4 regions of the Pseudomonas sp. HY7a-MNA-CIBAN-0227 genome follow, and region 3 is predicted to be linked to each of the others. Evidence: predicted binding sites of a transcription regulator. Region 3 holds the regulator's gene; each other region holds the start of a gene.

Region 1 (5,992 bases), on a different contig from region 3:
CACGGCCACTACCTGGGAAGTGGAGATGCGCAGCGGCGAGCGATCCGGCGCGTATGCCACCTCAATTCCAGCAGGCTTGCCGGGTTGGGCAATCCCCATGCTGCGATCACTGATCAAAGCGGCGCGGCTGGCCAGATAGTCGGGGGCCACAAGCCCGGCGGTCGGTACCGGAACGAAGTCGCTGTCGGCCACGTACAGGGCGCGGTCGGCATAGGCCAGGCGATCGGCCTCGGCGATCAGGTGGACGGCTTCCGGGAGCGGCTCCAGGCCTGCCGCTGTTGGCGTTTTCACCGGTTTCAAGGGGGCCAGCGCCAAACGTGGATCGCGGGCTTCTAATGCCTGCAAGGTGCCAAGGATCTGCGCAATGGCAATTCCGCCCGAAGACGGTGGCGGCATGCCGCAGACTTGCCAGCGTTTGTAGTCGGTGCACAACGGCGCGCGCTCCTTGGCGCTGTAGCCTTTGAGATCGCTCAGCGACAGGCTGCCGGCGTTGCTATTGCCCTGGACCTTGCGGGTGATTTCTTCGGCAATTGGGCCGAGGTAAAGAGCGTCCGGTCCTTCCTTGGCGATGCGTTTGAAGACGTTGGCCAAGGCTGGGTTTTTCAGCAGCGTTCCAGTGGCTTTTGGCGTGCCGTCGGTGTTGAGGAAGTAGGCGGCCATGTCCGGTGATTGGCTGATGTACCGGTCGGCGGCAATCAGGCTGTGCAGGCGTGGGGAAATCGGGAAGCCTTTTTCGGACAAGTTAATGGCCGGCTCAAACAACGTGGCCCATGGCAGTCGACCGGTCTTTTTGTGCGCCATCTCCAGTGCGCGCAACACGCCGGGTGTGGCGACTGAACGGCCACCAATCTGCGCCTGAGGAAACGCCATCGGCGTACCGTCGGCCTTCAGGAACAAGCGCTTGGTGGAGCCGGCCGGCGCAGTTTCGCGACCGTCGTAGGCGCGTACCTGTTTACCGTCCCACAGCATGATAAAAGCGCCGCCGCCGATCCCGGAGGATTGCGGTTCCACCAGGGTGAGTACCGCTTGCATGGCAATCGCCGCATCAATGGCCGAGCCACCCTTGCGCAGGATTTCCCGCCCGGCTTCGGCTGCCAACGGGTTAGCCGCTGCAGCCATATGGCGCTCGGCGTGACGCACGCTCATATCGGTGCGATAGCCCGAACCCAACTCGGGGGCAGGCGGCAACTCAGGCGTGGTGGCGCTGTGGCAAGCGGCGAGGGTAAGAGCGGCGGCTATCAACGAGAGGGTGGTAAGCCTGTGATGATGAAAAATCGAAAACACGCGATGAACTCCGTTCATTTTGAGAATGATCTGTTGTCCCTAGGGTAACGCTCTACAGGTAAATCGTATCTTGCCTATACAGCACGGCCTTGCCGGAAATAATCACCCGATCGCCGCGCAATTCGCCGCGGCGCTTGCCGCCCTGCTCAGCGTGCAGCCGGGTTGCCACCAAAGGGGTGGTCGCTAAAGGCGTCAACTTGGTAGATGTCCAGTTTCACCGGGGCGCTCCGTCTGTTTGGGGAGGTCGGACACTAGCAGTGGAGGAGGGCGAGCGTCAAAATCCGAGAGGTAGTTGTTCGGTGCAACTTAAATTCATGTAGTTGCCTTGCACAACTAAATGCCCTGTTCAGATGAGGTAGCCCCTGTGAATGCTTTCCAACCGGATCTCATTGATCAAATCCGTTCGGCATCCCGACTCATGGTTCGAGAGCTGGGTTTCATGCAACCCAGGTTGGCGGAGACTCACTTACGCAAATGCATGCCGATTACTATTCCAGGCACGCCGAATTCGGCCAGCCCTTTGAAAGCCTGGTGGCATCGGACATGGCACAGTTGATGGGGCGCTTGTCCAATCCTCGCAACGAGGTGTGGACCGTATTGGACGCTGAGCGGATTGTCGGCTCGATTGCCATCGACGCTGAGGGCGAAAAGGGCGAGGCGATACTGCGCTGCTTTATTCTTGATCCATCGGCTCAAGGCCAGGGATTGGGTAAACGCTTGTTGAACGAGGCACTTACCTTTTGCGATGAGCAGAGGTTCCCCGTCGTGCGGCTTTGGACGTTCAAGGGGCTTGATGTCGCGCGCAAGCTCTATGAAGACGCGGGCTTTATTCTGGAATCGGAACAGGAAGGGCAACAGTGGGGCGCGCCGGTGATTGAGCAGTGTTTTGTAAGGCTGGGGTAATGCAGGGGTAGGGATTTTCTCCAGGCATAAAAAACGGCCTACCTTTTGGTAAGCCGTTTTTAGTACTTGGTGGTACACAGACATTTGAACTAGATAAGTAACATGCTGTATTTGTTGGTTATTTATGTGTTCGTATTTTAAAGGGATACACCAGGGGATACACGGCTCTATCTTCGATGCGCGATTGATGCTGGCCTCCGAACGAACCTAGGCCAGCAGATGACCCATAGAGGTTACCAGCGGAACGTGAGCAACTACCTGGAATCCGGGGGTTGGCCAAGCTGGGGAACCGACCATTTTCCGCTCCAGGGTGAACGACTCGTTCACCCCCTGCTCCGACCTACTGTCAGGTCGCTGGAAGCCCCGGTAAATACTTGACGAGCATCAAGCGCCAGCACACCACCTTTCACGCTGGCGGCGGCGTATTGCTTGGACTGCGGGCAATTTTAACGTGGTCTTTCGGCGAAAATCCGTCTAGTGCCTGTCTAGTATTACTTAGCGTTCTAAGGATTTATCTGGGTCGGTGTTTCACCACCCCATCCCGCAGGCTTGGGCCTGGCGATTGGTCGAGCAGTTACCTTTAGGGCCCAGTTTGGAATTTTTGACAACGCTGGTACCAGCCAAGCGGTGCGAGTGCCCGAAAAGCCATGAACTGCGTGGCTTTCAGCGTTCCCACTTGTGGGGGGGGGCGGAGAAATCCGTCAAGATCTGTCAAAAATTTCGTCAAGACTCCGTCAAGGATTATGGCCGCGTTTGCCTGGGGCGGCCGTGGGCCACTTGTCCCGAAAGTGACCGTCGCGGCCCCTCCCTGTTTCTGGACGAGGTAGCTTTCGGCCGCCTAGCCGATCCGCCGCCAGACCGTGCTGGCTTTGGCTCCTGGGCCGAGCTGGATGATCTGCGGCCTGTCCGGCTGTCCAGAGCCTGTCCAGAATCCGTCTGGGGTATGAGACGGCAAAGCCCGGCTCTTGACGGCCCCCGCATGGGATAAGCCTCAGACGCCCACCCGGCACCGGTTTCGTCTCATGCCTGTCTTACATTCCGACGAAGGGTGGACAGCGTAGCTAAAGCATCACAAAGGGCCGTCGATAGACCTCTATAGTTTATCCCCTGGTAAACGCAATCTACTGCTTGGAGTATTTATGTTCGGCTGGATCAGCAATATCCGTGTAGGTACCAAACTCAGTCTTGGATTCGGCCTGGTATTGGCGTTGACTTTTCTCCTTGCTCTCACCAGTTGGACAGCAATCAATGCTCTTGCTGAGCGCGGCGTCAAAGTACAGGACATCGCTCGTGTCAGCGAGATGACCAAGGACCTGCGAATTCATCGCTTGCAGATGGAGCTCAATCCTAAGGGGGACAGTGACCGGATGATCCTCCAGACGCTCGACGAACTGGCTGGGTATTTGAACACTGCTCGTGTCCAACTGACCGTGCCCAGCGATGCGGCGCTGATTGACCAGCAGATAGCCGCGGTCAGGGTGTATCGCGATGCCCAGGGCGCCTTAAGCCAGGCGGGAGCCGATCTGGCTCCGGTGTTCGCCCGAATAGGTGTGCAAGGCGATATCCTGCTCAATACCACTCAGCAGTTGATAGCGTCGCAATCCGCTAAGCGCGATGCCGATTCGTCTTTTGCTAAAACCTTGCTTGCTAGCATCGCTGCGCTGGCGTTGCTGCTCGGTGCCGTCGCGGCCTGGATCATTACCCGGCAAATCGTTACACCGTTGCAGCATGTCCTCAAGGACGTCGATCGTATTGCCTCAGGCGATTTGAGTCAGGATATGGAGGTCAATCGCCGCGATGAGGTAGGGCAATTGCAGAGAGGCCTGCAACAGATGACCACCAGCCTGCGTGAACTGATTGGCGGTATTGGCGCTAGTGTCATCCAGATTTCTAGCGCTGCCGAAGAGTTGTCAGCCGTCACCGAGCAGACCAGTGCTGGTGTGAACAGCCAAAGAGTCGAAACCGATCAAGTTGCTACTGCCATGAACCAAATGACCTCCACCGTGCAAGAGGTAGCGCGTAATGCTGAAGAAGCCTCTGACGCCGCGGCCGCCGCAGATCAGCAGGCTCGCGAAGGTGACAAAGTTGTTGGCGAGGCAGTGGCTCAAATCGAACGCCTAGCTATCGAAGTCGGCAACTCCACCGTAGCTATGAGTAATCTCAGAGAGGAAAGCAGCAAAATCGGCGGCGTGCTCGATGTTATTAAGGCGGTCGCCCAACAAACCAACCTACTCGCTCTCAATGCCGCCATTGAGGCCGCGCGAGCTGGTGAAGCTGGAAGAGGTTTTGCGGTAGTTGCCGATGAAGTTCGTAGCCTGGCGCAGCGTACCCAGCAATCCACCGAAGAAATTGAAAAGCTGATCTCCAGCTTGCAAAACGGCACTCAAGAGGTTTCCGCCGTTATGGAGAACAGTCGTATATTGACTGATAGCAGTGTTGAGTTAACTCGTCGTGCTGGAACATCTCTGGAAAATATCACCCGCACGGTGTCTACAATCCAGTTGATGAATCAGCAGATTGCTTCAGCCGCTGAGCAGCAGAGCGCAGTGGCTGAAGAGATCAACCGTAGCGTGCTGAGCGTGCGTGATATCTCTGAACAAACCGCTGGCGCTAGTAATGAGACAGCGGCCTCAAGTATCGAGTTGGCACGCTTAGGCCAGGAACTTGACGTTTTGGTTAAGCGCTTTCGATTATAGGGCTGATCTAAAGCACTCCCCAATCAGTTAGCCGGTAGACGGATAGATTGAAGCTGACGCTGGTTAGCATTGCATTGCGCTGGTGATTACAGGGGGGCGTTTCACAAATTGGTTTAGCGCTTTACGCAACACCTCCGTGGGTTTGTTTTGCGAATGGCCAGGTTTCCAGTCAAAACGCCTGCTTTTGGTAGAAACCAATGCCCGGCACCCCATAATTGTTGATAACGGGTGGGTGACTGACGTTTGCCGAACACCTGGAAGACGTGACGCTCCAGGGCGCCGATGATTCGCTTCGCGGTGCCCGCATTCCAGTTGGTGAGACGTGAGGTCTACCACTCTCGCGCCAGTGGCTCGAATGTCTCGCCGGTGATATCCCTTTCCGCTTCCGTCCAGCTCGCGATACTCGTTGGCATCAGGCTCCAGGCCTGCATGCGGTATCGGAAAGGGGGCGGCGTTTTATCTCGGATCGCTTCATTTGGGCTTGTATCCCCTCGGTTCAATTATTTATCGAGGATGCACAGGGGGATACAAGGAGAGATAGCCAGAAACAAGAAAGCCCGCACTAGGCGGGCTTCTTGAGGTGATTCATAGACTGCTGTAGACGTCTATGGATCGGTACTTGGTGGCTACACAGGGACTTGAACCCCGGACCCCAGCATTATGAATGCTATGCTCTAACCAACTGAGCTATGTAGCCAAGTGGCGCGCATTATTCGCGTAGAACGATTATGCGTCAAGCCTTTTTGTTGAAATTTTATCTACGCTATCAACTGTTTATCGAAAATCGCCGGGTAAGGTGACGAGTGGCGGGGCCTTGGTCGTTCCTGTGCCAGCGCGCAAGGGCAGGCAATCCGAAGACAAACCAGCGAACCCTCCCGGCACAAGGCCGAAAGTTTCTCTAGGAAACGTCCCGCAAAATATAGCGATTTTCCTTGCTGGCTTTTTACAAGCCGTGGCGGCAGTACTAACTCATCAACTCGTTAGCACCCTAAGGGGATGGCAATCCTGCAGCGAAAAGTGGCACATTGTCGCACCTGCGCCTGTGCATCCATCTGCTGTACGGAAACCTTCTTCATGGCTCTGAGCAATTCCCAGCCCACAGTGGCTAC
Region 2 (5,992 bases), on a different contig from region 3:
AAGTGTTCAGCCGTTTCGACATTGAGCCACTGGCCTCGGCCTCGGTAGCCCAGGTTCATGCCGCGCAGCTCAAAAGCGGTGAAGAAGTGGTGGTCAAGGTGATCCGCCCCGGCCTCAAGCCCATCATCGGCCAGGACCTGGCGTGGCTGTTCATCCTCGCCCGCGCCGCCGAGCACTTCTCTGCAGATGCACGCCTGCTGCACCCGGTGGACGTGGTCCAGGACTACGAAAAAACAATCTACGACGAACTCGACCTGCTGCGCGAAGCCGCCAACGCTAGCCAGCTCAAGCGCAACTTCGAAGGCTCACAGCTGTTGTACGTGCCCCAAGTGTATTGGGACTGGTGCCGGCCGAAAGTGCTGGTGATGGAGCGCATCTACGGGATTCAGGTCACCGACCTGGCCACCCTGGCCGACCAGCGCACCGACATGAAAATGCTTGCCGAGCGCGGTGTGGAGATCTTCTTCACCCAGGTGTTCCGCGACAGTTTTTTCCACGCCGACATGCACCCCGGCAACATCTTCGTCAGTACCGTGAACCCGTGGAGCCCGCAGTACATTGCGATCGACTGCGGCATCGTCGGCAGCCTGACCCCGGAAGATCAGGATTACCTGGCCCGCAACCTGTTCGCTTTCTTCAAGCGCGACTACCGCCGTGTGGCGCAACTGCATATCGACTCGGGCTGGGTGCCAGCGGAAACCAAACTCAACGAATTCGAAGCGGCGATCCGCACCGTCTGCGAGCCGATCTTCGAAAAACCGTTAAAAGATATTTCTTTCGGCCAGGTGCTGATGCGCCTGTTCCAGACTGCCCGGCGCTTCAATATGGAAGTGCAACCGCAGTTGGTGCTACTGCAGAAAACCCTGCTGAACATCGAAGGCCTGGGCCGCCAGCTGTACCCGGACCTGGACCTGTGGAACACCGCCCAGCCGTTCCTGGAACGCTGGATGCGCGAGCGGGTCAGCCCGAAAACCCTGCTGGGCAACCTGCAAAGCCAGGTCGAACAGCTGCCGCACCTGGCCAACATGACCCGCGATTTACTGGAGCGCATGTCCCAGCCCCACGCCAAGGACACGGCGGCGCCGTGGCACAAACGCAAGGACGACTGGTTCCTGCGCCTGCTGGGCTCCGGGCACCTGGCCGGTGGCGCAGTGCTGGCAGCCGGCGGTCCATTGAATGAACTAGGTCACTGGCCGGCTGGCATCATGGTCGCCGTGGGTGTGTATCTGATCGTGCGTCGATAGCCAGTCCGGTTATACACTGTTGCAAATTGCCGAGGCGGGTAACGCCCGGTTGTCGGAGTCGAAGATGAAAGACTGGCTGGACGAGATCAAATGGGACAGTGACGGCCTGGTGCCGGCCATTGCCCAGGACTACAAGACCGGGCGCGTACTGATGATGGCCTGGATGAACCGCGAGGCCCTGAGCCTGACTGCCGCCGAGCAGCGTGCCATTTACTGGTCACGTTCCCGTGGCAAACTGTGGCGCAAGGGTGAAGAGTCCGGGCACGTGCAAACCTTGCACGAGATGCGCATCGACTGCGACGCCGACGTGGTGATCCTCAAGGTCGAGCAGATCGGCGACATCGCCTGTCACACCGGCCGTCACAGCTGCTTCTACCGCGTGTTTGAAAACGGCGAGTGGAAGACCGTCGAGCCCGTGCTCAAAGACCCGCACGCTATCTATTCGCCAGGACACTGAACATGACAGATACACTCAACCGTCTGGCCCAGGTGCTGGAAGACCGCAAAGGTGCGGCCGCCGATAGCTCCTACGTTGCCAGCCTGTATCACAAGGGCTTGAACAAGATTCTCGAAAAACTCGGCGAAGAATCCGTCGAGACGATTATTGCTGCCAAGGACGCCCAGATCAGCGGCGACTGCAGCGATGTGATCTACGAAACCGCCGATCTGTGGTTTCACAGCCTGGTGATGCTCGCCCAACTGGGGCAGCATCCGCAGGCCGTGCTTGATGAACTGGACCGTCGCTTCGGCTTGTCCGGACACACCGAAAAGGCCTCGCGCCCGTCCGCCTGAATAATTTTTTGACAGAGGAATTGCAGCATGGGCATTTTTGACTGGAAACACTGGATCGTCATTCTGGTAGTGGTTGTGCTGGTGTTCGGCACCAAGAAACTGAAAAACCTGGGCACCGATGTCGGCGAATCCATCAAGGGCTTTCGCAAGGCCATGAACGACGACGAAAAACCGGCCGACCCTGCCGCCAACCCGGCTCCACCGGCGCAGCCTGTTCACCCACAGGCCACTCAGCCGATCACTGAACGTCGCACCTTCGACGTCCAGGCAGAGAAAGTCGAAGAGCCTATCCGCAAAGACTCGTGAGCACTGACTAATGTTTGGTATCAGCTTCTCTGAACTGTTGCTCGTCGGTCTCATCGCCCTGTTGGTGCTCGGGCCTGAACGCCTGCCCGGCGCCGCACGTACGGCCGGCCTGTGGATCGGGCGCCTGAAACGCAGTTTCAACGCCATCAAACAGGAAGTTGAACGGGAAATAGGCGCCGACGAGATTCGCCGGCAACTGCACAACGAACACATTCTGTCTTTGGAGCAGGAGGCGCGGAAAATTCTCGCGCCGCAACAGCAGGCTGCTACCCCGGTTGAGCCTGTCGCCGAGCAGAGCATCGCGCCACCCGCCGCGCCAATATTGACCACCGTAGTCGATACCGTGCCCGTCGTGGAGCTCACGCCCGCCGCTCCAGCCGTTGCCCCGACAGAACCCGCGCCGACGCCCGCTGCGTCGCCCGCTCCCCACGACCCTACATTGCCGCCGCGAGCCCCATGAGCGCTGATAAACCGGAAAACGACCAGCACATGCCGCTGGTCTCGCACCTCACCGAGTTGCGCACCCGCCTGCTGCGTTGTGTCGCGGCAATCTTCGTGATCTTTGCCGGACTGTTTGCCTTTACCCAGCAGATCTACACCTTCGTCTCGACGCCGCTGCGCGATTACCTGCCGGTGGGCGCGACCATGATCGCCACCGACGTGTCTTCGCCGTTCCTCACGCCGTTGAAGCTGACGATGATGGTTTCGCTGTTCCTGGCGATCCCGGTGATCCTGCACCAGATCTGGGGTTTTATCGCGCCGGGCCTGTACAAGCATGAAAAGCGCATCGCGGTACCGCTGCTGGTATCCAGCATCATGCTGTTCTACACCGGCATGGCCTTCGCCTACTTCCTGGTGTTCCCGCTGATCTTCAAATTCTTCGCTGCTGCCACCCCGGCCGGAGTGGAGATGATGACCGATATCACCAGCTACCTCGACTTCGTGATGACGCTGTTCTTCGCCTTTGGCGTGGCCTTCGAGATCCCGGTGGCGGTGGTGCTACTGGTGTGGATCGGCGTGGTCGACGTCAAATACCTGCGCAAGATCCGCCCGTACGTGATCATCGGCTGCTTCGTGGTCGGCATGATTCTGACGCCACCGGACATCTTCTCGCAAACCTTGCTGGCCGTACCGATGTGGATGCTGTTTGAAATCGGCATCCTGTTTGCCAGCCTGGTGAGCAAACGCGGCGAACACCCGGACGATCAACCCGCCGACGCCGACCAAGGCCCGGACGACCAGCCGCCAGCGACCCAGCCGTGAACCTGCTGCTGCTTGAAGAGGCCGATTTTATCGCGGCCGACCGGGTGATCCTGCGTGATCGGCGCCTGGTGCACATGCAGGAAGTCCACCGCGCTGCGGTGGGCGACAGTCTGCGGGTCGGGCGCATTGGTGGGTTGATGGGCAGTGCCGAGCTGCTGCGCCTGGAATCCCATGAAGCAGAACTGCAAGTCACCCTCGATCAGCCACCACCGGCCAAACTGCCACTGACCCTGCTGTTGGCCTTGCCGCGCCCAAAAATGCTCCGTCGGGTGCTGCAAACTGTAGCGTCCATGGGCGTGCCACGGGTGGTATTGGTCAACAGTTACAGGGTAGAAAAGAGCTTCTGGCAGACGCCATTCCTGGAACCGGAAGCGGTCCGCCAGCAACTGATACTCGGCCTGGAACAGGCACGAGATACTGTGTTGCCTGAGATCATCATCGAAAAACGCTTCAAGCCCTTTGTCGAAGACCGCTTGCCCACCTTGGCGCAAGACACCCTCGGCCTGGTTGGCCACCCCGGCGACTATCCGCCCTGCCCTCGCGGCCTGGATGAGCCGGTAACCTTGGCCATCGGCCCGGAAGGTGGCTGGATTCCTTATGAAGTGGACTTGCTGGCCAAGGCCGGGTTGCAGCCGGTGCAGCTTGGCGCGCGGATATTGCGGGTTGAAACCGCCGTCACCGCCCTGCTCTCACGCCTGTTCTGACCCCGCAACCTCACTGTTACAACTAAGCCCGCTCGCCACAAAACCTTCTCGCCTACAGAATTCGCATTGCGAGCCGATACGCTCTGAATAAGTCCAAGCCTTGTTTCAGGGGAGTTCGCAGCATGTACCGTTGGTTAGCCGAGAAATTGGGGAATGTAAGCGTCAATCGCAAGCTGGGCGTAGGCTTTGGCCTGGTGCTGATCCTGACGTTATTGATCACCTTTACCGGCTGGACCGGGCTGAGTGGCGTGATCAGTCGAGGTGACAAGCTGGGGTTTATTTCCAGCCTCAATGAGCTAACCAAGGATCTGCGTCTGGCGCGTTTGGCCTACGAAATGCGCCATGGCGAACAAGGCCCAGCAGCTGTCAATGACTTACTCGGCCAGCTGGACACAGGGCTGAAAACCGCCCGCACGCTGATCGAACAGCCTGCCGGCATCGCCATGATCGATGAGCAATTGGCCGCAGTAGACCAGTACAAGCGCTCGTTCATCACCATGACCCAGGCCGGTGCCAACCGCGAAGATGCGCGCAGCAAGCTCGGCGATACCGCCGACAATGCCGTGGTCAAGGTCGGCGAAGTCGAGAAGACGCTGCTGCAAGGCGACAGCGTTACCCAGTTCAACAGCGTGGTCGACCTGAGCAAACTGATCCAACAGGCGCGCTTCCAGGTACGCGGCTACACCTACAGTGGCAAGCTTGAAGCGCAACAGCCCGCCCTGGATGCCATTGACAACGCGCTGAAACAGATCACTAACCTCAACGGCCAGTTGCCGGAGCAATACCAGACCAACCTGCAGCAGGCCAGCGTTTCGCTACAAGCCTACCGCGCGGCCGTCAGCCAGTATCGCGACTCCCAGGAGGCCAGTACTGCAGCAGTGAAAACCATGGCCGAGCAAGGCGATATCCTGCTGGACCGCAGTAAGAAGCTGACCACCTCGCAAACCGTAGTCCGCGACATCGATGCCGCGCAGGCCAAGCAACTGCTGCTGTTCGCTACAGCCCTGGCCTTGATCTGCGGCCTGGTGGCAGCCTGGGCCATCACCCGGCAAATCGTCATCCCGCTGAGCCAGACGCTGAAAGTCGCCGAACGCGTCGCCGCTGGCGACCTGACCCACAACCTGATTTCAGAACGACAGGACGAACTGGGCCAACTGCAACGGGCCATGCAAAATATGACCGTCGGCCTGCGTGAACTGATCGGTGGCATCAGCGACGGCGTCACCCAGATCGCCAGCGCAGCCGAGGAACTGTCCGCCGTTACCGAACAGACGAGTGCCGGAGTCAACAGCCAAAAGGTCGAGACCGACCAGGTGGCCACCGCCATGAACGAAATGGCTGCCACCGTACAGGAAGTCGCACGCAACGCCGAGCAAGCCTCAGAAGCGGCCGTTGCCGCTGACCAGCAGGCTCGCGAAGGCGACAAGGTGGTCGGCGAAGCCATCACCCAAATCGAGCGTTTGGCTCACGAAGTCGGCAACTCTACCGAAGCCATGGGCCACCTCAAGCGCGAAAGCGACAAGATCGGCAGCGTGCTGGACGTGATCAAGTCCGTGGCCCAGCAAACCAATCTGCTGGCTCTCAACGCGGCCATCGAAGCCGCTCGCGCCGGGGAAGCTGGACGTGGATTTGCGGTGGTCGCCGATGAGGTACGCAGCCTGGCCCAACGCACCCAGAAGTCCA
Region 3 (5,992 bases):
GCTGCAAGCGCTGTTGGCCGAGCAGGTGCCGGTGCGGGACATTCGCAGCATTGCCGAAGCCGTCGCCAACAATGCCGCCAAGAGTCAAGATACTGCCGCGCTGGTCGCCGCGGTGCGCGTCGGATTGTCCCGCGCCATTGTCCAAAGCATTGTAGGGCTTGACTCCGAGCTGCCTGTGATCACCTTGGAACCAAGGTTGGAACAAATATTGCTCAATAGTATTCAGAAGGCAGGGCAAGGCCAGGAAGAGGGCGTTCTGCTGGAGCCAAGCATGGCTGAAAAGCTGCAGCGTTCGTTGATTGACGCCGCACAGCGCCAGGAAATGCAGGGCCAACCGGTGATTCTGCTGGTGGCAGGCCCCGTTCGGGCGATGTTGTCGCGGTTTGGACGCCTGGCAGTACCGAATTTGCACGTTTTGGCTTATCAGGAAATTCCTGACAATAAGCAAGTGACTATCGTCGCGACAGTAGGCCCCAACGGCTGAGGTAGTGGGTTATGCAAGTGAAGCGTTTTTTCGCCGCCGATATGCGTCAGGCCATGAAACTGGTTCGTGATGAGCTGGGCGCCGACGCCGCGATTATCGGTAACCGTCGCATTGCCGGCGGTGTCGAGCTGACGGCTGCCCTGGATTACCAACCCTCGGCGCTGGCGCCGCGCGTACCGAACATGGAACTGGAAGACGAGCTGCGCAAGACCGCCTCGCGCATTGTCTCGGCCCAGGCCGAATTGAGCATGCGCGGCGACAGCGACGCCACCACCAATCGCCAGCTGTTCGCCGGCCTGCCGCTGACCGCCTCCGAGCCGCTGGTGGAGCCGACCTTTGTCGAGCCACCACGGCCTGCGGCGCCCGCACAGGCGGCCCCGGTCGATCAGCGCGTGTTCGACTCTATGCGTTTTGAACTCAACGGCCTGCGTGAGTTGCTGGAAGTGCAGCTTGGCTCGTTGGCGTGGAACCAATTGCAGGGCAGCAAACCGCAACAGGCCAACCTCTGGCGCCGCCTGCAACGCATCGGCCTGTCCGGCCCGTTGTCCCGCGACCTGCTGGCGCTGACCACCGAAATTGAAGAGCCTCGCCAGGCTTGGCGCATGTTGCTGGCCCATCTGGCGCGGATGATTGTTACCCCTGAAATCGAACCTCTGGAAGAAGGTGGCGTGATTGCCATGGTCGGCCCTGCCGGCATGGGCAAGACCACCACCCTGGCCAAGCTGGCAGCCCGATACGTGCTCAAGTACGGCGCGCAGAACATCGCGCTGGTGAGCATGGACAGCTACCGCATTGGCGCCCAGGAACAGCTCAAGACCCTGGGCCGCATCCTCAACGTGCCGGTGACCCATGTCGATCCAGGCCAGTCGTTGGCCAACGCCCTCGATCCGCTGCTGCGCAAGCGCGTGGTGTTGATCGACACCGCTGGCCTGCAAGCCAGCGATCCGGCCCTGCGCATGCAGCTGGAAAGCCTGGCTGGGCGCGGGATCAAGTCAAAAAATTATCTGGTGCTTGCAACAACCAGCCAGAAACAGGTTCTCACCGCTGCGTACCACAGTTACAAGCGTTGTGGGCTGGCCGGCTGCATCCTGACTAAACTTGACGAAACGGCGAGTCTGGGCGAGGTGCTGAGTTTGGCAATCAGTCATGAATTACCGGTCGCCTACCTGACCGACGGGCCGCGGATCCCGGATGATTTACATCTGCCGCGCCGTCATCAGTTGGTCAGCCGTGCCGTCAGCGTGCAAATGCAGGAAGAACCCAGTGAGGAAGCGATGGCTGACATGTTCGCGGATCTCTACCACAGTCCGGCCAAACGGGTCGGCTGAGGGCAACATGGCCTTCAATATAAAATGACAGTGCAAAGTACCTACATCGATGGTCTGCCAGCAGTTCGCGCAACCACCTCATGTAGCCTGCGTCTAAGCAAGACAAGGTAAAGAAATAAAATGGGCAGCATGCATCCCGTACAGGTGATCGCGGTGACCGGCGGCAAAGGTGGCGTCGGGAAAACTAACGTGTCAGTGAATTTGTCCCTGGCCCTGGCAGAGCTTGGCCGCCGCGTCATGCTGCTGGATGCCGACCTGGGACTGGCGAACGTTGATGTTCTGCTGGGACTGACGCCCAAACATACATTGGCCGATGTCATCGAGGGCCGCTGTGAGCTGCGCGACGTGCTGTTGCAGGGTCCCGGCGGGATTCGCATCGTGCCGGCTGCCTCCGGCACCCAGAGCATGGTGCATCTGAGCCCGGCGCAGCATGCGGGCCTGATCCAGGCCTTCAGCGATATTGGCGACAACCTCGACGTGCTGGTGATCGACACCGCCGCCGGGATCGGTGAGTCCGTGGTCAGCTTTGTGCGCGCAGCGCAAGAAGTGTTGCTGGTGGTCTGCGACGAGCCCACCTCGATCACCGACGCCTACGCCCTGATCAAACTGCTTAACCGCGACTACGGCATGAACCGCTTCCGCGTGCTGGCCAACATGGCCCAAAGCCCGCAGGAAGGACGCAACCTGTTCGCCAAGTTGACCAAGGTCACGGATCGCTTCCTCGATGTCGCCTTACAATATGTTGGCGCAGTTCCCTATGACGAGTGTGTGCGCAAGGCTGTGCAAAAGCAGCGTGCAGTCTATGAAGCATTCCCTCGTTCGAAGTGCGCACTGGCGTTCAAGGCTATTGCTCAGAAGGTCGATACTTGGCCGTTGCCCGCCAATCCGCGGGGGCATCTGGAGTTTTTCGTCGAGCGATTGGTGCATCAGACGAGTGCAGGACCGGTGTTATGACAGCCAGCGGCTACAACCTTTACAAGAGTTCGGCTCGTGATAGCCAAGGCGAATTGATTGAGCGCTATGCGCCCTTGGTCAAGCGCATTGCCTACCACTTGCTGGCACGCTTGCCCGCCAGCGTTCAGGTCGAAGACCTGATCCAGGCAGGCATGATCGGCTTGCTCGAAGTGTCGACCAAATATGACGCGAGCAAGGGTGCGAGTTTCGAGACGTATGCGGGTATCCGTATCCGTGGCGCGATGCTCGACGAAGTGCGTAAAGGTGATTGGGCGCCGCGTTCGGTCCACCGTAATACCCGCATGGTAAGTGACGCAATTCGCTCAATTGAAGCAAAAACCGGTCGTGACGCTAAAGATCACGAAGTTGCGGCCGAACTCCAATTGAGTCTCGACGATTACTACGGGATTTTGAACGATACCTTGGGCAGTCGCTTGTTCAGTTTCGACGACCTGTTGCAGGACGGCGAACATGAAGGGCTGCACGAGGACGGCGCGAGTGCTCATCTCGAACCGTCGCGCGATCTGGAAGATGAACGCTTTCAGGGCGCACTGGCGGGCGCGATTGCCAATTTGCCGGAGCGTGAGCGACTAGTGTTGGCGCTGTACTACGACGAAGAGCTGAACCTCAAGGAAATCGGTGAGGTCCTGGGGGTCAGCGAATCGCGGGTCAGCCAGTTACACAGCCAGTGCGCGGCCCGCTTGCGGGGGCGTTTGGGAGAGTGGCGAGCGCGCTGACAGGCAGTGTGGGGACACTGCGAACGACACCGTCCATGCTCTTGGTGTGGACGGGTTAGCCCGTGGTGTACCCCTGCAGTCCTTTTTGTGTAACGCCTGTTGATTGAAATGGCGCGCCCAGGTGCTGGACGCGTTTAAGACTGCTTGGAGGTCGAATTGGACAAGAACATGAAAATCCTCATCGTTGATGACTTCTCAACGATGCGGCGGATCATAAAAAACCTGTTGCGTGACCTTGGGTTCACAAATACGGTCGAGGCGGATGACGGCATTACAGCGATTCCGATCCTCAACAGCGGGAGCATCGACTTTCTGGTAACCGACTGGAACATGCCGGGCATGACCGGTATCGATTTGCTGCGTCATGTGCGCGCTGATGAAAAACTGCGCAGCCTTCCCGTGCTGATGGTGACCGCCGAAGCCAAGCGTGAACAGATCATCGAAGCCGCCCAGGCCGGGGTCAACGGCTACGTGGTCAAGCCATTCACCGCATTGGCCTTGAAAGAGAAGATCGAAAAAATCTTCGAACGCATCAACCATTGATGTCGCCACGGGGGAGCTATGGAGCATAACGAATCATCGCAGGCCGATTTCGAATCGACCCTGAAAAAACATGCTCACCAGTTGGTCGAAAGCCTTGAAAAAGGCCGGTTCGGCGATGCGGTGCAGTTGATTCATGAGCTTAACCAGACCCGTGATCGCGGCCTGTACCAGGAAGTGGGCAAACTCACCCGTGAGCTGCACAGTGCAATCGTCAATTTTCAGATTGACCCGCACATGCCCCAGGCCGAAGAAATCTCGCAAATCACCGATGCCACCGAACGCCTGTCCTATGTGGTCAGGCTGACTGAGGCTGCGGCCAACCGCACCATGGACCTGGTGGAAAACTCCACGCCCCTGGTCAACGGCATGGCCAATGAAGCCAAGGCGCTGAGCACCGACTGGGGCCGTTTCATGCGCCGGGAAGTGGGCGCCGAAGAATTTCGTGAGCTGGCGCGTCGGGTCGAAGGATTTCTGTCGCGTTGTGAGCAGGAAAACCGCACGGTTTCCAGCAACCTCAACGACATTCTGCTGGCCCAGGATTACCAGGACCTCACCGGCCAGGTGATCAAACGGGTGACCCAACTGGTCACTGAAGTGGAAAGCAATTTGCTCAAACTGGTGCTGATGGCCGGGCAGGTGGATCGTTTTGCCGGTATTGAACATGACCGCGAAGCGATCCTCTCGGAAAAAGATCCACAAAAACACCTCGCCAAGGGTGAAGGTCCGCAGATTCATGCCGATAAACGTGAAGACGTTATGTCAGGGCAAGATGACGTAGACGATTTGCTGTCCAGTCTTGGATTTTAGGAGCACACGTACATGAGCTTCGGCGCCGATGAAGAAATCCTTCAGGATTTTCTTGTAGAGGCCGGCGAAATTTTGGAGCAACTGTCCGAGCAACTGGTTGAGCTGGAAAGCCGACCGGATGATGCGAACCTGCTCAATGCAATTTTTCGCGGTTTTCACACTGTAAAAGGGGGCGCCGGCTTCCTCCAGCTCCATGAGCTGGTGGAGTGCTGTCACATCGCCGAGAACGTGTTCGACATCCTGCGCAAGGGTGAGCGGCACGTCGACTCGGAATTGATGGACGTGATTCTGGAAGCATTGGACGCGGTCAACGGCATGTTCAGTGAAGTGCGCGAACGTGCACCGATCACTGCCGCCACCCCGCAACTGCTGGCCGCTCTGGCGCGCCTGGCAGAACCGGCTGCCAATGCACCGGCACCAGTGGCTGAACCTGTGGCCGAGCCCGCAGGTGATGTCACTGACAGCGAATTTGAACAACTGCTGGACTCGCTCAATGCCGTCAAGGCCCAGGCTGAGGCTCCGGTAGCCGCTACACAAGCAATGGTGCCGACTACCGAAGACATTACCGACGACGAGTTCGAGTCGTTGCTCGACCAGTTGCATGGCAAGGGCCAGTTTGCCCCCGACGCCGTGGCGGCGACGCCCGCGCCAGTGAAAGCGGCTGCACCTGCCAGCAATGAAATCACCGACGACGAATTCGAAGCATTGCTGGATCAGTTGCATGGCAAAGGCTCGTTTGCCGCTGAAGCGCTGCCGGCAGTCGCTGCGGCTGCTGCTGCGCCAGCCGCACCCTCTGCCGATGGCCTGATCTCTGATCACGAGTTCGAATCCCTGCTCGATGACCTGCACGGCAAGGGCAAGTTCTCCGATGTCGCACCTGCCGCTGCTGCCACGGCCACGGCCGCTGTTGCCACACCGGCTCCGGTTGCTGCCAAGGCCGCTGCACCAGTGGCTGCGAAACCTGTGCCTGCCCCGGCCCCAGCGCGAGCACCTGCTGCCCCCACCCCGGACAAGCAACCCGTCAGTGAAGCCGAAACCACCGTACGGGTTGATACCGCACGGCTGGACGACATCATGAACATGGTCGGCGAGCTGGTGCTGGTGCGTAACCGTCTGGTGCGCCTGGGGCTTAACAGTGG
Region 4 (5,992 bases), on a different contig from region 3:
ACATTTGCGCCACCAGGCTGAAACCGGTCAAGGCTGCGTCTAGCCAGGGTTGTGCGGCATCGGTCCAATGCGCCATGGCGGCGCCCAGCAACAGGCTGCCTACCGCGCCAATCGTCAGGTGCAGGAGGATCGGTTGGGCGCCAAGGCTGGTCACCTGACGACCCTGTTTAGCCTCGCCGGCCCGTGTCCATTGCCACCAGCCGTAGAGCTGCAGGCCGGCGTAGATCACCTGCAGCAGCATGTCCGAATACAGCTTTACCTCGAAAAAAACCCAGGTGTAGAGCAATACCATCACCAGGCCGATGGGCCAGCACCAGGGGTTCTGCTTGACTGTCAACCAGACGGCGATCACCCCCAGGGCGGCGGCAAACAGTTCAAGCCCGGACATGGGGATTCCTTGGGATATTCGAAGAGGGGGGCGATTGTAACCACAGGTGGGCTTGGCGCAAAGGTATGCAGGGAGGTGCACGTTGCGGCAAAGCGGGCCTGTTGTGGCAAAGGGGCTTGTTGTGGCAAAGCTGGCTTGTTGTGGCGAGCGGGCTTGCCCGCGTTGGAGTGCGCAGCACTCCCTGGCCGGTTGCTGTGATCTATCAGAAAGACCGCAGTGATTGGTTTTTGGGCTGCTACGCAGCCCAACGCGGGCAAGCCCGCTCGCCACAACAAGCCCGCTCGCCACAGGGGAGGCAACCTTCCTAGACCTTGAACTGGCGCAGCAACCCGTTTAACTCCTCGCTCAAGCCCTTCAAGTGCGTACTGGCAACACTCGATTGCTGCGCCGCCAGTGCCGTACTGTGAGAAAGCCCAGCGGCCTGGGTGACGTTCTGGTTGATGTCTTCCACCACATGGGCCTGTTGCAGGGTGGCGCTGGCAATCGAGGCGTTCAGGCCATTGAGGTTGCGCAGGGCCTGGCCGATGGCAGTCAGGCTGGCACCGGCCTGGCCGGCTTGTTCGATGGTCAGTTGTGATGCCTGGTGGCTGTCGCTGATCACCTGGACTGCCGCTTCGGAATGGCCTTGCAGGCGCTCGATCATGCTCTGGATTTCTGCTGTGGATTTTTGTGTGCGCTGGGCCAGCAGGCGCACTTCGTCGGCGACCACGGCAAAACCACGGCCTTGTTCACCCGCGCGGGCCGCTTCGATGGCGGCGTTGAGGGCCAGCAGGTTGGTCTGGTCGGCGATGGAGCGGATCACCTCCAGTACGCCGCCAATCTGGGTGCTTTCCGAGGACAGGGTCCGGATCACTTCGACCGCCTGGCTGATGGTGTTGGACAGTGCATCAATCTGCTGCAGGCTGCCGTCGATGTTGACCTGGCCTTGTTCGGCCTGGACCTGGGCATCGCGCATTTCGCTGGCGGCATGCTCGGCATTCTTGGCCACGTCCTGCACGCCATAGGTCACTTCATTGATGGCAGTGGCCACCAGCTCCATCTGCTGGGACTGTTGCTGGCTGCGGTCATGGGCGGCGCTGGCATTGCTGCCCAGCTCTGAGGACGACTGGCCCAAGGCATTGGCGCAGGTCTGCAATTGGCTGACCACCTGGCGCAGCTTGGTGGTGAAGCTATTGAAGTGCCGGGACAGTTGGGTGACTTCGTCCTGGCCGTGGGTGTCCAGACTGCGGGTCAGGTCGCTTTCGCCGCTGGCGATATTGGCCATGGCGTTCACTGCTTCCTGGAGCGGCCTCACGATGCTGCGGGCGATCAGCGACACCAGCAGGGCCATGATCAGGGCAATGCCCAGGCCGATGATCGAGGTCTTCCACACCTGGCCCTGAAACTGGGCTTGCACGTCATCCACGTAGACGCCTGAACCGATGATCCAGCCCCACGGCTGGAACAACTGGATATAGGAGGTTTTTGCCACTGGGTCAGCCGCGCCGGGTTTTGGCCAGCGGTAGTTGACCATGCCGGCGCCCTTGGCCTTGGCCAGGCTGACAAACTCGTTGAACACGGCAAAGCCGTCCGGATCACGAATGGCCGACAGGTTCTGGCCATCCAGCTTCGGGTTGGCCGGGTGCATCACCATCATTGGCGTCAGGTCGTTGATCCAGAAATAGTCGTCATGGTCGTAACGCAGGCCACGTACCACGCTCAAGGCTTGTTTTTGCGCCGCGTCTCGGGTCAAGACGCCGGTGGTTTCAAGGGTGTGGTAATACGTCAGTATCCCGTTGGTGGTTTCCACCACATGCTGGGTCTGTTGGCTCTTGGCCTGATACAGATCGTCATGGATCTGCTTGAGCATCAGCAAACCCAGGGTCAGCAGCATTAACACGGCGACTATCAGGATCAGCCAGAGGCGCCGGCTGATCGACATATTGCGCAAGCTGTTCATAGTCATGTCACTCCGTGTTCTTATAATTGTTGGCGCAGTAATCGACTGCCCAAGCGATAACGCGAAGCGAAATTCGGGCTTGTCTGATAGGCTTTCGGCCCGGAATCAAAAAACCTGAGTCCTGCTGATTTTTCACAGAATTTTTGCAGTTCGGCCTTGATCCTGCGCGCTGCGATTTTAGCGTGCTCATCGTTAGTGAACGTCTAGAAAATATCAACGAGGCATGCGGTCGCATGACCTTATGGGGGAATAATGGATCTTTGGACTGCCGTACAGGCATTGATACTTGGAGTTGTCGAAGGACTGACGGAGTTTTTGCCGATCTCCAGTACCGGTCACCAGATTATCGTCGCCGACTTGCTCAACTTCGGTGGCGAACGGGCCATGGCGTTCAACATCATCATCCAGCTCGGCGCCATCCTCGCGGTGGTCTGGGAGTTCCGGCGCAAGATCCTCGATGTGGTCATCGGCTTGCCGATCCAGCGCAATGCCCAGCGTTTTACCATCAACCTGTTGATCGCCTTTATGCCGGCAGTGGTGTTGGGGGTGATTTTTGCCGACCTGATCCACGAGTACCTGTTCAATCCGATCACCGTGGCCACCGCGCTGGTGGTGGGCGGCATCATCATGTTGTGGGCTGAACGCCGGCAGCATGAAATCCATGCCGAAAGTGTCGACGACATCACCTGGAAAGACGCTTTGAAAGTCGGTCTTGCCCAGTGCCTGGCAATGATTCCGGGAACTTCACGTTCCGGCTCGACCATCATTGGCGGCCTGCTGTTTGGCCTGTCACGCAAGACCGCCACCGAGTTCTCGTTCTTTCTGGCAATGCCGACCATGGTTGGCGCGGCGGTGTACTCGGGCTACAAGTACCGTGACCTGTTCCAGCCGGATGACCTGCCGGTGTTCGCCATTGGTTTTGTCACCTCGTTCATCTTCGCGATGATCGCGGTCAAGGGTTTGCTAAAGTTCATCGCCAGCCACAGTTACGCGGCGTTTGCCTGGTATCGCATTGCCTTCGGCCTGTTGATCCTGGCGACCTGGCAGTTCGGCTGGATTGATTGGGCGGCGGCCAAAGCTTGAACACCCTGAATAACAACGGCATTCAACATCCGCGCCTCAAGGCCTTGGTGTTTGTGCTGTTGTGTGCCGTGCCGCTGTTTGGCTCGGCATCGCTTGGGTATCGCGGTGTTTCGCTGATCCCGCTGGTGGCCTATGGCGCGGTCAGCCTGGTCACGTTTTTCCTGTACTGGAGCGACAAGCGCAAGGCCCGCAGCGACAGCTGGCGTACCCCGGAAAAATTCCTCCATACCCTGGAACTGGCTGGCGGTTGGCCAGGTGCGCTGATTGCCCAGCAGGTGTTTCGCCACAAGACGCGCAAGGTGTCTTATCAAGTGGTGTTCTGGTTGATCGTCTTGCTGCACCAAGTGTTCTGGATCGATCAACTGTTCCTGGGTGGCATGTTGCGATCAGTGTTCTAGCAACAGCCCAACCTGCGTGCGCTTGGGCAGCTTGCTGACCACCAGTTGGTGGGAGCGCTGCAACAAACCACGCAGCTCCTCGCCGCCCAACGGGTAGGGTGTTTCCATGATGATCCATTGCGCCCGTGCCAAGTAAGGCGCCGGGTGAATCCCAGGGCGGTCCACATGGCCGAGGAATAGCTCTTTGTCGACCTTGAACGCGAGAGACTCGCCCCGCAGGTTCTGCAACGCAAACATCTTGTTTCCGGCAATCGAAAACACCCGCACGCCGCCCCACTTGTAATCCTCTCGCGCACCGGGCAAGCCCAGGCAAAAGCGTGCGACATCTTCTTCAGTCATTTTCTTCGCGCTCATAGCTGTCGCTCTCCACAACCTTTGAAGGCATGATCCAAGTAGTCGATCCAGGCGCGCACTGCCGGCGACACACCGCGTCGATGCGGGTAAACAGCTTGCAGCCAGCCGCCGGGCAGTGACCATTGCGGCAACAGTTGCACAAGCTGGCCGCTTTCCAGTTCCTGCTCGCAATACATCATGGGTAACACGGTAAAACCCAGGCCGGCGAGGGTGCTGGCCTTGCGCACGACAAAGTCATCGATGCCTAGCCGCGCTTCCATCACCAAATCGCAACGGTTGCCATCGGGATCGAGCATACGCAGGTGGACCATGCGGTCAGCTTCCAGCGCGCCGAGCACCGGCAGCTGCTTGAGGTCTTCCAGTGTCTTGATCTGGCGGTTGCGCACAAAGTCGGGGCTGGCGACCATTACGGCCTGTGCCTGGCGCAGACGGCGGGTCACCAGCAACGGGTCTTCATCCCCCAAGTCCCGCACTCGCAGGGCGACGTCGATACCTTCGGCCACCAGGTCGACGCGACGATTGATCAGCATCATTTCCAGCTGCACCAGCGGATACGTCGCGAGGAATTCGGCCACTACCGTGGGCAGGATTTCGTGGGCCAGGCCTACCGGGCAACTCACCCGCAGGCGGCCCCGAGGCTCACTGGACATGCTGGCGACGGCTTCGTCGGCCATTTCCGCTTCCAGTAGCATCGCCTGGCAGTGCACCAGATAGCGTTCGCCGACGGCGGTCAGGGTCAACTGGCGGGTGGTGCGTTGCAACAAGCGCGCGCCAAGGCGTTCTTCCAGCTCGGCGATGCGCCGGGAGAGCCGTGATTTCGGGATACCCAGCAAGCGTCCTGCGGCCGCGAAGCCACCGGCTTCCACCACCTTGGCGAAATAATAGAGGTCATTGAGATCTTGCATGGCGCGCCTATTGTCCTGTCAGTGGGACGAACTATCGCATTTTAACCCGCTAATCGGCTATTGGATTCATCTGTAGGATTGTCAGCACTTGATCGCCCCGTGCGATCCTCACTTGGAGATCCCACATGAAACTCTTGCATATCGATTCCAGCATCCTGGGCGACAACTCGGTGTCCCGTCAGTTGAGCGCTGGCGTGGTCAAGGCCTGGCAAGCCGCCGAGCCAGGTATTGAAGTGACCTACCGCGACCTGGCCAGCGATGCCATCAGCCATTTCTCTGGCGTCACCCTGGGTGCTCTGGGCACCGCCGCTGAATTGCGTGATGCCGTGCAAAAACACGAAGCCGACCTGAGCGCATCGACCTTGGCTGAGTTTCTCGCCGCCGACGCCGTGGTATTGGCCGCACCGATGTACAACTTCACCATCCCGACCCAGTTGAAAGCCTGGATCGACCGTATCGCCGTTGCCGGCCAGACCTTCCGCTACACCGAAGCCGGCCCTGAAGGCCTGTGCGGCAACAAGAAGGTGATCATCGTTTCCACCGCAGGCGGCCTGCACGTCGGCCAGTCTACTGGCGTGGCTCACGAAGACTACCTGAAAGTGCTGCTGGGCTTCCTCGGTATCACCGACATCGAGTTCGTCCGTGCCCACGGGCTTGCTTACGGTGACGAAGTGCGTGGCAAGGCGCTGAACGATGCCAATATGCTGATCAGCGAGCAATTGTTCGTCGCTGCGTAAGACTTGTGTAAATTTCACCGCGACTCGATATCAATCTGAATCGAGCCGTCTAAACTCTGTATTCTGGTGGCCTGAAAGCGGCCGGAGTACGGAGTTTTTTGTTTTATCCGGGCGTATTTGGCTCAGGTTATGCAATCCAAGGTCATATCACCCGAGCCTGAGTGCAATGATCATGGGTTTTTTTAATC

The links. Region 3 encodes FliA, which starts transcription of late flagellar genes. Its sites were predicted from a motif close to CTAAAGTTTNNNNNNNNNNNGCCGNTAA; they were not measured.
Region 1: AAEZ06_RS25840 (methyl-accepting chemotaxis protein) is a predicted target of FliA. The motif match lies at 3,249-3,276, and genes of this name have one in related genera.
Region 2: AAEZ06_RS09200 (methyl-accepting chemotaxis protein) is a predicted target of FliA. The motif match lies at 4,362-4,389, and genes of this name have one in related genera.
Region 4: AAEZ06_RS04190 (methyl-accepting chemotaxis protein) is a predicted target of FliA. The motif match lies at 2,419-2,446, and genes of this name have one in related genera.

What each region holds. Positions count from the first base shown of each region.
Region 1 covers NZ_JBEOPT010000025.1:22,837-28,828, forward strand. The annotation lists gene ggt (gamma-glutamyltransferase) at 1-1,302, opposite strand, end outside; partial or broken gene AAEZ06_RS25835 (GNAT family N-acetyltransferase) at 1,750-2,187, shown strand; gene AAEZ06_RS25840 (methyl-accepting chemotaxis protein) at 3,327-4,883, shown strand; tRNA gene AAEZ06_RS25850 (tRNA-Met) at 5,504-5,580, opposite strand; gene AAEZ06_RS25855 (MFS transporter) at 5,958-5,992, shown strand, end outside.
Region 2 covers NZ_JBEOPT010000004.1:247,608-253,599, reverse strand. The annotation lists gene ubiB (ubiquinone biosynthesis regulatory protein kinase UbiB) at 1-1,244, shown strand, start outside; gene hisI (phosphoribosyl-AMP cyclohydrolase) at 1,309-1,701, shown strand; gene AAEZ06_RS09225 (phosphoribosyl-ATP diphosphatase) at 1,704-2,036, shown strand; gene AAEZ06_RS09220 (twin-arginine translocase TatA/TatE family subunit) at 2,064-2,342, shown strand; gene tatB (Sec-independent protein translocase protein TatB) at 2,353-2,802, shown strand; gene tatC (twin-arginine translocase subunit TatC) at 2,799-3,605, shown strand; gene AAEZ06_RS09205 (16S rRNA (uracil(1498)-N(3))-methyltransferase) at 3,602-4,309, shown strand; gene AAEZ06_RS09200 (methyl-accepting chemotaxis protein) at 4,432-5,992, shown strand, end outside.
Region 3 covers NZ_JBEOPT010000009.1:116,108-122,099, reverse strand. The annotation lists gene flhA (flagellar biosynthesis protein FlhA) at 1-484, shown strand, start outside; gene flhF (flagellar biosynthesis GTPase FlhF) at 496-1,812, shown strand; gene fleN (flagellar synthesis regulator FleN) at 1,933-2,766, shown strand; gene fliA (RNA polymerase sigma factor FliA) at 2,763-3,503, shown strand; gene AAEZ06_RS16700 (chemotaxis response regulator CheY) at 3,672-4,046, shown strand; gene AAEZ06_RS16695 (protein phosphatase CheZ) at 4,065-4,853, shown strand; gene AAEZ06_RS16690 (chemotaxis protein CheA) at 4,866-5,992, shown strand, end outside.
Region 4 covers NZ_JBEOPT010000002.1:210,389-216,380, forward strand. The annotation lists gene pnuC (nicotinamide riboside transporter PnuC) at 1-388, opposite strand, end outside; gene AAEZ06_RS04190 (methyl-accepting chemotaxis protein) at 693-2,327, opposite strand; gene AAEZ06_RS04195 (undecaprenyl-diphosphate phosphatase) at 2,580-3,410, shown strand; gene AAEZ06_RS04200 (DUF1294 domain-containing protein) at 3,407-3,808, shown strand; gene AAEZ06_RS04205 (MmcQ/YjbR family DNA-binding protein) at 3,797-4,147, opposite strand; gene AAEZ06_RS04210 (LysR substrate-binding domain-containing protein) at 4,159-5,067, opposite strand; gene AAEZ06_RS04215 (FMN-dependent NADH-azoreductase) at 5,193-5,804, shown strand.